3 regions of the Pseudomonas sp. 5Ae-yellow genome follow, and region 2 is predicted to be linked to each of the others. Evidence: predicted binding sites of a transcription regulator. Region 2 holds the regulator's gene; each other region holds the start of a gene.

Region 1 (3,176 bases), on a different contig from region 2:
AAACCATCCATGCACCCAGAACTGATCCGGTTTGCCTGCCGGGTGAAAGACCCAGGCACGACGCCCGTCTGCGGTTTCGATCAGATAGTAATCACGCCGCACGTCAGCGCCATCCCACCAACCGGATTCAATTCGCTCCGGCCCGGCCAATACCCGTGGAAAAAAGTCAGATAAGGGCTGCGGGTCAGACAACAACCAGCCCGGCCGCGACACCTGTGCGCCGCTAACGCGAGTGCCCTGACCCAACTCGCTCCAGGCACGCTCAGGTCGGTGATCTGCCTGAGCAGCGATGCCACCAACAGCCTCGTCACCAAGGCGCGCGCGCAGGCGTTCGCGTAGTTGCTCCCAGCCGAGTGACTGCTGAGGTCGCTCAGTAAAAAGCTCGGCCGCCGCCGGGACAAAACGCGGTAAATCCTGAGCCTGCAGGCTCAAGGCTTGCACCGGCGCTACCAATTGCACCGGTTCAAGGCGTCCACGCGCCAGCTCGAATAACATCTCGGGTTCACGCTCGGCGCTAAGCAGACCCACCCTGACCTCGGTGGCCGCTCCACCACGATGCTCAAGCAGCAACAAGAAACGCTGAACACCACAGTCGCGGCCAGCGAGAAAGCTGGCCAGATCAGCGGTTAAACGGCGTAAGGGAAACAACAAAGCGGTACTGGACTCGACATCAAAGTTGAACTCAATGCGCCCATGAAAGTGATCAGGCGGACGATAGCAATCCAGCGCCTGCGGCAAATGCCCGTGCAGGCGGTCAATATGCTCCAGCACCGCCCGCGAGAAACGTTTGGCGACACTCGCCCGCGGCAATGCATGCACCTGCTCCAGACGGCGCAAGCCCATCCCGGCAAAAGCGCTGGCCACTTCGGGCGCAAAGCCACAACGACTAATCGGTAAGCTGCCCAACCGCTGTGGTAATTGCGCTTCGTCTACCGCCAAGCCATCGGCCACGTTAGCCAGTATTCGTGCGGCCAGGGCATTGGGCGCCAGCACAATACGATGCTGAAACCCCTGTGCCTGCAGCTCTTCGCGCAAGCGCTGCTCAAAGCGCGGCCAGGGACCGAACAGACTCAAACTGGACTCCACCTCCAGCAACAGGGCGCGGGGGAAATCCAGACTGACATGGGAGCTGAAGCGGTAACCCCAGGCCGCCAGAAACTGTTGCCAGTGCTCCACCTGCTGCGGCTGGTACTCTTCACAATCAAAGTGTTCAACCAGAGCCCGAGCAACTGTCAGGGTCTGGCCACGGCGAAGACCCAACGCCTGGGCCGAAGGATTAACAGCCTGCAGCACCCGTCGCTGCAGTGGTCCGCTGAGTAAGACCAGCGGAGCCTGCGGATCGTCACGACGACGCAACACCGCATCCAGCGCCAATTGCGGGAAAAGAATACAGGCCCAACGCATGCGCGCCTCAGTGCCAGCCGGAAAAATGGATCGGCTTAGCCGGTGCCAAGCCACCTCGGCATTTGAGAATGCGCAGCTGCGGCGGGCGTAGCTCAAGCAACAGCCGAACAGCCGCCGGAGAGGAGTTCACCGCTTCCTTTTGTGGGCGACAGACAAAGGCCAGCGTCTGCCCGCTATCAGCTGCCACCTGTAAACGTCGCAAGGCCCTATCATTGGCGCGCTCAGGCCAGCTCACCACAGCGCCACAACTACCGGAGCGCAAGCACTGCTCGGCCGCCCACAGTGCATCGCTTCCCGTGGCCCGAATAATCGACAACTGAGACAACGTGACCCCGGCCATTAACCAGGCGGCAGGAAAGGGAATCGCCGGCGGGCCGACCAGCACGACTCGCTCACCGGCTAGCGTCAAACGCGCCAGGGTTGGCCACAGCAGCTGCAACTCACCGCTGCCCAGTGTCGGCAAGAGTAATTCATTGACCGCTGCCGCCTGCCACCCGCCAGCGGGCAGCACCGCATCCAGCCCAGAGTGCCCGGTAGGCTGGCGCGTCGTGGGCGGCAAATCCTGCTGACCACGCCATATACGGCGCTCCTGCAGCAAGGTATCAAGCGCAACTACGGACCCCATCGACCACCTCCTGTCTGGATGCAATATACTGTATATCTGTACAGCATATTTATTCAAAGACAGGCGGTCAATCGGTAAACAACAGGAACGACCAATGGTTGGTCAACATTGACCAGGCAAACCAATAGCGGGGGGAAGAAAGACAGATAAAGATCAGTGTTGGCGGTGCGCCAGCCACTCCAGATCCTCGGGGCGGGTTACCTTGATGTTATCCGCACGCCCTTCCACCAGTAGCGGCGCCATGCCGGCCCACTCCATCGCGGAAGCTTCATCGGTAATGCTAGCACCAGCTGCAAGGGCATCCGTGAGGGCTTGCTGCAGCGCGCCCAGACGGAACATCTGTGGCGTATACGCCTGCCAGAACAAGGAGCGATCTGGCGTAGCGCTGACTCGGCCGTCATCGCCCACCTGCTTCAGGGTGTCACGTACCGGAACGGCCAATAGACCACCTACCGGATCGTCGGCCAGGGTATGAATCAACTTCTGCAGATCACTGTCAGTCAGATTGGGGCGAGCAGCATCGTGGACCAACACCCAGTCGGCATCGACGGCGCCAAGCTGGCGCAGCGCCAGCAAACCCTTGAGTACCGAGTCGGCTCGCTCGCGCCCACCTGCCGTGCGAGTGATACGTGAGTCACGAGCGCAGGGCAGCTCATCCCACCAGTCATCAGCGGCCGACAATGCCACAACCAGCCCACTCAGACCGGGCTGATCAAGAAAGCAATCCAGGGTATGTTCAATCAGGGTGCGCTGACCCCAGAGAAGGTACTGCTTTGGCCGGTCTGCCTGCATACGCGAACCGACGCCGGCCGCTGGCAGCACCACCCAGAAAGGAAGTGTCACAGCAATTATTCGCCGCTTAACTGAAACAGGGTTTCACCCTGCTTGACCATACCCAACTCATGTCGGGCACGCTCTTCGACGGTTTCAACACCTTGCTTGAGTTCGATAACTTCAGCTGTGAGCACACGATTACGCTCCAGCAACTGTTCGTTCTCGCGTTCCTGGCCGGCAATCTGTTGTTTAAGCTGCGCCACATGCGCCAGGCTGCCTTCACCAACCCACAGGCGATATTGCAGGCCAGCCAACAAGACCAATGCACCCAGCCATAGCCATTTCACAATATCGATACTCCTGCAAGGCTGGC
Region 2 (3,176 bases):
TGAACAGTACAACCGACCGGTGTGCTGTCGAACAGTTCCAGCATATCTTCGTTGCGCAGCCGAATGCAGCCATGCGAAAGCGGCTCACCCATCGGCTGATCATCTCCGGTGCCATGCAGGTATATGTAGCGGCGCTGCGAATCGACCTGCCCGCCTCGGTTGAAACCAGGCCGATTGCCGCACAACCAGAGAATACGCGTGAGTATCCAGTCACGCTGGGGATTAGCAGCAGCCAGCTCCGGCGTCCATACCTCGCCGGTCGGACGACGGCCGATATAAACACTACCCAGTGGCTGACCAGCACCGATGCGGGCGCGAACGCGGTGCTCACCACGCGGAGTGCATCCGGAGCCGGAGCGCTCGCCCAAGCCATTGAGCGCCGAAGAGACAGGATAGCAACAGACAACCTTACCGGCCTGAAAACCCGTGAGCTGCTGTGCTGCGATAGAGATATGAATATGGTCCAACTGCATGATCAACTCCGTTACCAGCGCACACGATAACGGATCAGCCACCTATAGGTAAGAGCGTAAAAGCTAAACCACCGCGCTTTCGATCGTCTCGCGCTTTGCAGGCAGCGTATCTGCGCGCATGCCAGCAGCGAGGAAAGGCACCATCAAACGCAGCACCTGATCGACCGCACGATGCTCCGCGAACTCAGCCTCGGCTATAGCGCGGAGCGCCTTCATGCTGGACATGGTGAATGCGGCAGTTCCCAACATGAAATGCACGCGCCAGAAAAGCTCAGGCGCTGGAACATTCGGCACAGTGCCGCCAACCAGTGACATATAGCGCTGAAAGACCTTGCCATACACTTCGGCCAGATACTTACGCAGATGCCCCTGGCTCTGACTGAACGCCAACCCCAAAAGACGCATAAAGGTAGAGAGATCATTGCCGCTACGCGGCTTGACCGTCAGCGCCTGGTCTACCAGCATTTCCAGCAAGCCTTCCAGGCTAAGTTGCCGCAGATCACCACGCTGTTCGTGTTCATCCAGCTCGCGCTCGAGACTACTCACAAAGGGATCCAGGAAACGCACAAAAACAGCTTGGATGAGCGATTTTTTCGACCCGAAGTGATAATTGACTGCAGCGAGATTGACGCCTGCCTTGCTCGTAATCAGGCGCAAAGACGTTTCAGCAAAGCCTTTCTCTGCGAACAGCTGCTCAGCTGCATCCAATATGCGCTTAACGGTATCAGACTGCGCCATCAGGGCTCTCCAAGGTGTTGATATTTGATTCAAACATACGTTTAAAACGATTTAATTGTCAACCCTGTTTGGGACCACTCGGCGCAACCTTAATCGGCACAGCAAAGAATACGAAGGCTGAATATCCTAAACAGGGGTTGCCGAAGCAGAACAACTGTATATAATCACAGCTACTGGATAAAAAAACAGGCTCTACCCAATGCAGAAGCTAACCGCAAGACAACAGCAGGTACTGGCCTTTATCAAGGAATATATGGATAGCAACGGCTATCCGCCCACTCGAGTAGATATTGCCAAGACATTGGGCTTCAAATCGCCCAACGCTGCAGAGGATCACTTGCGCGCCCTGGCGCGTAAAGGCGCAATCGAGATGATTCCTGGCGCCTCACGAGGCATCCGACTGCCTGAAGGCGAGCCGGAAGCCAGTGAAGACCGCCTACCGGTTATCGGTCGAGTAGCTGCCGGGGCACCAGTACTGGCACTCGAGAACATCGAAGATCATTGTCGCATTGACCCTGGTTTCTTCCACCCACGCGCGGACTTTCTGTTGCGCGTACAAGGTGAAAGCATGAAGGACATTGGCATCATGGATGGTGACTTGCTGGCCGTTCATCGCACCACAGAGGCGCGTAATGGCCAGATAGTCGTAGCGCGTATCGGTGATGAGGTCACGGTTAAGCGCTTTCAGAAGCAAGGACGCAAGGTGTCCTTGCATGCAGAGAACCCCGAATTCAAGCCGATTGTAGTCAATCTGGCAGAACAGGAACTTACCATTGAAGGTTTGAGCGTCGGTGTAATCCGTCGCTGAGGAGCTGAGAATGCAGTACGCCCGCCCTGACCAACAGACATTGACCCAAGCTGATCTGTTTCATAACGCCTTGATGGCAACACGTATGGAGCACAACCAGTTTGCCCGTTTGCAGCAGCCCAAACCGCTGTCTTCAACAGAAGAACAGGAGTACGGCTACAGCGAAATCAGCTTGCAGGGTGCTGCCCGCCAGTGCCTGCAATGGCTTGCTCCCGTACTGCGTGATCTCAGCAACAATGCAGCCCCGTTGTGGCTTACCCTGATCGACCCACCCGCCAGCCTGAGTAATCAGTGGCTGCGCAATGCCGACCTAGACCCCGAGCGAATCATGATCGTTCGCTCCAAGCCAGGCATGGACGTCACCAAACTATGCTGCGACCTGCTCAAACTAGGTGGAAGCCATACTGTCGTCAGCTGGCTACTACCCGACAGCAGCACTGCCCCACGCCTCGGGCGTGCAGCGCAAGCCGGCCACTGCCGCAGCCTCAACATCCGACTTCAAGCCGCGTGACAAACAAAAAGGCCAGAGACATTATCTCTGGCCTTTTTATTCAGCTGCGACTGGCAGAAACACGATTCAAGTCTCCAGCCAACACACTGCGGAGCGGCCTAACTAGCAACGCATTAGTTGCGCCAACTCCGTGCCAGCTGAAATCCGCTCAGTGGAGAACACGATCCTCAGGGATATGCTCGTCCTCTTCCTCATCCATAATCTGCCCGGCTGCTTGCATACCAGCACTGATCATGGCCTTGGCTACTTCAATGTAGTTGCCCTGAAGGTAATCTTTGGCGTCAACCGAGAACTCGATCACCAGCAATGGCTCGCCCTCTTCGTCGGAGCGACGCAGAGCGACCTTGCCATTATCCAGCTCAACGATTTCAAGAAAGGGTGAAGGCATCTAATCTGGTCTCCTGTAGTGCAGGCGCGCAGTATACCATAGCGCACCATCTACCGCAGCCCGACTACCACTCAAGCATGCCTTCCCGGTAGCTGCGCACACGCTCGTTGAGAGCAATGCAAGCTTCGTTAGCATCCTCCAAAGACCACTCCGCTCGCTTTACCGCGGTGCTCGCAATCAGCGTCTCGGCAGGCGCAGAGGCCTCAGGAACAGGAGGCGCCTGAAGCTGCTGCCAGGCCGCAATAAGCTTGGCTAGCC
Region 3 (3,176 bases), on a different contig from region 2:
AGGCTCGATACTGCGCTTGATCAGCTCTTCAACCAGCGATTCCAACTTGGCGCGAGTCACTTTAACATTCAAGTGCTTCGGACCAGACGCATCTGCGGTGATGTACGGCAGATTCACATCAGTCTGCTGACTGGAAGATAGCTCGATCTTGGCTTTCTCTGCTGCCTCTTTAAGCCGCTGCAGGGCCAGCGGATCGTTGTGCAGATCAACGCCGTTTTCCTTTTTGAACTCATCGGCCAGATAGTCGATCAGGCGCATATCGAAGTCTTCGCCACCCAGGAAGGTGTCGCCATTGGTGGCCAACACTTCAAACTGGTGCTCGCCGTCAACTTCGGCAATTTCAATCACAGACACGTCGAAGGTACCGCCACCCAGGTCATAGACCACGATGGTGGAGTCGCCACGCGCCTTGTCCATACCGTAAGCCAACGCTGCTGCGGTAGGCTCGTTAATGATGCGTTTGACGTCCAGACCAGCAATACGGCCAGCATCCTTGGTTGCCTGACGCTGACTATCGTTAAAGTACGCAGGCACCGTAATAACAGCTTCGGTCACCGGCTCGCCAAGATAGTCTTCGGCGGTCTTCTTCATTTTCTTCAGCACTTCTGCCGACACCTGCGGCGGCGCCATTTTCTCATCGTTAACCTGAACCCAGGCATCGCCATTGTCGGCTTTAACGATTTTGTAAGGCACCAGCTTGATGTCTTTCTGAACGACGTCTTCTTCAAAACGACGACCGATCAGACGCTTCACCGCGTACAGAGTGTTATGCGGATTGGTCACAGACTGGCGCTTGGCAGACTGACCTACCAGCGTCTCGCCGTCTTTGGTGTAGGCGACGATAGAGGGTGTAGTACGACCGCCCTCAGCATTCTCAATAACTTTGGCTGTGCCATTTTCCATAATGGAGACGCAGGAGTTGGTGGTCCCCAAGTCAATACCGATAATCTTGCCCATGTTTAATTCTCCAAGTCATGCTGCCGCGTCTAACCAGCGGCGAGGTTTATTCTGCGTATGAACCCTAAATGGGGTCACCGAAATTTATTTCAAGCCTGCTCATCAATAGAGGGAGCGGGCTCTACCGGCGGTTTGCTGACTACCACCATAGCGGGGCGCAACAAACGACCGCTTAACGTGTAACCTTTCTGGAACACCTTGAGCACAGTATTTGGCTCAACATTAGCGCTTTCTTCCATTGCCATCGCCTGATGGAACTCCGGATTAAAGGGCTCACCTTCAGGCACAACCGGGACGATTTGAAAACGACCCAAGGTGTCAGCAAACATCTTCAGCGTCAGCTCAATACCTTCGCGCATCGGCTTGATCGCCGGATCGTCCGGATTGGACAACTCCAAACCACGCTCCAGACTATCGAGTACCGGCAGCAGGTCACCGGCAAAGCGCTCCAGCGCAAACTTGTGCGCCTTCTCAACTTCCTGCTCCGCCCGACGCCGCGCATTCTGCACATCCGCAGCTGCGCGAATGGCCTGATCCTGAGCTGTCGCCAGCTGCTCTTCCAGACTGGCAATGCGTGCCGCAAGATCACCTTCAGGCGTATCCAGGGTCTCGTCTACCAGGCCGTCCTGATCCTGCAGATCGGGTCTCTGTTCATCTGCCATCTGTTTCTCCTGTCATGCAAAAAAAGGGGCATACGGCAAACACCTATAAAACCGCGGAGCCGCCCTGCCCAGATCAATATAAGCCTTGCTGCCAACCTATATGGGGTCGCAATTCAGCGCTTCAAGGGGAATTAGGCAAGTCATGCCAATTTTAAGGCGGCACTTGTCGACACAAAGCAAACTACTGTATAAATAACCAGAACACTTACCAAGGGAGCGCGAGTCATGCTGGTACACCTTGCGGTCAATAATTACGCCATTGTCGACCATCTTGAGCTGGAGCTGCGCGGCGGTATGAGCGTTATATCCGGCGAAACCGGCGCCGGCAAATCGATCATGCTCGACGCGCTGGCACTGACCCTGGGTGGCCGTGCGGATAGCGGCACCGTGCGCCCCGGAACTGACAAAGCCGACATACTCGCTACCTTCGATATTGGCGACATAGCCGAAGCACAGGAGTGGCTGAAAAACCGCGACCTGCAGCAGGACGATCACCAGGTGATACTGCGCCGCGTGATTACCGCCGAAGGTCGTTCGCGTGGCTACATCAACGGCTCGCCATGCCCACAGCAGGACTTGCGTGCACTGGGCGAAATGCTGATCGATATCCACAGCCAGCATGAACACCAATCGCTACTCAAGACCGATACCCACCGCCGTCTACTGGACGAGTTTGCCGGCGCCGGTGATCTGGCACGACAGGTTCAGCTGGCCGCGCAGCGTTGCAAGCAAACCGAGAAAACGCTCAACCAACTCAGTCAGCAGGGTGACGAGCAGCTTGCCCGTCAGCAGTTGCTAGCCTACCAATTGGATGAACTGGAAAACCTCAGCCTGCAAGAAGGCGAACTTGAAGCGCTGGAAAACGAGCAACGCCAGCTCGCCAGCGCCGACCAGATCCAGCACTCCTGCCAACACGTCATAAATGTCTGCAGCGAAAACGACGCCGGCAGCGTGCTGGAAGCCCTGACCTCCTGCCTGCAACGCCTGGATAGCTTCAAGGCGCACAACGCACACCTGCGCGACGCCAACGACTTGATCGCCAGTGCGCAGATACAGATTGAAGAGGCGGTAGGCGAGCTGACCCGCTACCTGGATCACTTCGAAGCAGATCCGGAAAGACAGCAACACGTAGAAGAACGCATGAGCGCCATTTTTGAGCTGGCGCGCAAGCATCGCATCACTCCGCAAGAGTTGCCTGCGCTGCAACAACAGCTAATCGATGAACTTGAAGCGCAACAACAAAGAGGCGCCGACGCAGAGCAACTGCAAGAAGAGTTGCAGGCCTATCAAGAGCATTACCAAAAACTGGCCGAAAAGCTCTCCGCCAGTCGCAAGAAAGAAGCAGTACGCCTGAGCAAGGCTGTGAGCAAAGAAATACAGCAACTTGGCATGCCCGGCGGCCGAGTTGAGCTACAACTAACGGCGTTAGACGCGGTGGGCTATCCGGTTACCGGGCTTGAGACCGTTGAGTTTCTGGTTAGCGCCAACCCTGGCCAACCAGCCAAGTCATTGGCCAAGGTCGCCTCCGGCGGCGAACTCTCGCGTATCAGCCTGGGG

The links. The regulator LexA, encoded in region 2, represses DNA repair genes until DNA is damaged. The targets are predictions, from matches to a motif close to CTGTNTNNNNANACAG.
Region 1: the regulator LexA is predicted to act here: its motif matches at 2,058-2,073, upstream of imuA (translesion DNA synthesis-associated protein ImuA).
Region 3: the regulator LexA is predicted to act here: its motif matches at 1,804-1,819, upstream of recN (DNA repair protein RecN).

The regions. Positions count from the first base shown of each region.
Region 1 covers NZ_JACGWE010000002.1:60,846-64,021, forward strand. The annotation lists gene H4J77_RS02305 (DNA polymerase Y family protein) at 1-1,404, opposite strand, end outside; partial or broken gene H4J77_RS02300 (error-prone DNA polymerase) at 1-19, opposite strand, end outside; gene imuA (translesion DNA synthesis-associated protein ImuA) at 1,412-2,029, opposite strand; gene ispD (2-C-methyl-D-erythritol 4-phosphate cytidylyltransferase) at 2,183-2,881, opposite strand; gene H4J77_RS02320 (septum formation initiator family protein) at 2,878-3,150, opposite strand.
Region 2 covers NZ_JACGWE010000003.1:77,161-80,336, forward strand. The annotation lists gene H4J77_RS03360 (L,D-transpeptidase) at 1-473, opposite strand, end outside; gene H4J77_RS03365 (TetR/AcrR family transcriptional regulator) at 537-1,211, opposite strand; gene lexA (transcriptional repressor LexA) at 1,411-2,019, shown strand; gene sulA (SOS-induced cell division inhibitor SulA) at 2,030-2,530, shown strand; gene H4J77_RS03380 (hypothetical protein) at 2,679-2,918, opposite strand; gene H4J77_RS03385 (DUF6586 family protein) at 2,983-3,176, opposite strand, start outside.
Region 3 covers NZ_JACGWE010000013.1:87,405-90,580, forward strand. The annotation lists gene dnaK (molecular chaperone DnaK) at 1-957, opposite strand, end outside; gene grpE (nucleotide exchange factor GrpE) at 1,047-1,619, opposite strand; gene recN (DNA repair protein RecN) at 1,845-3,176, shown strand, end outside.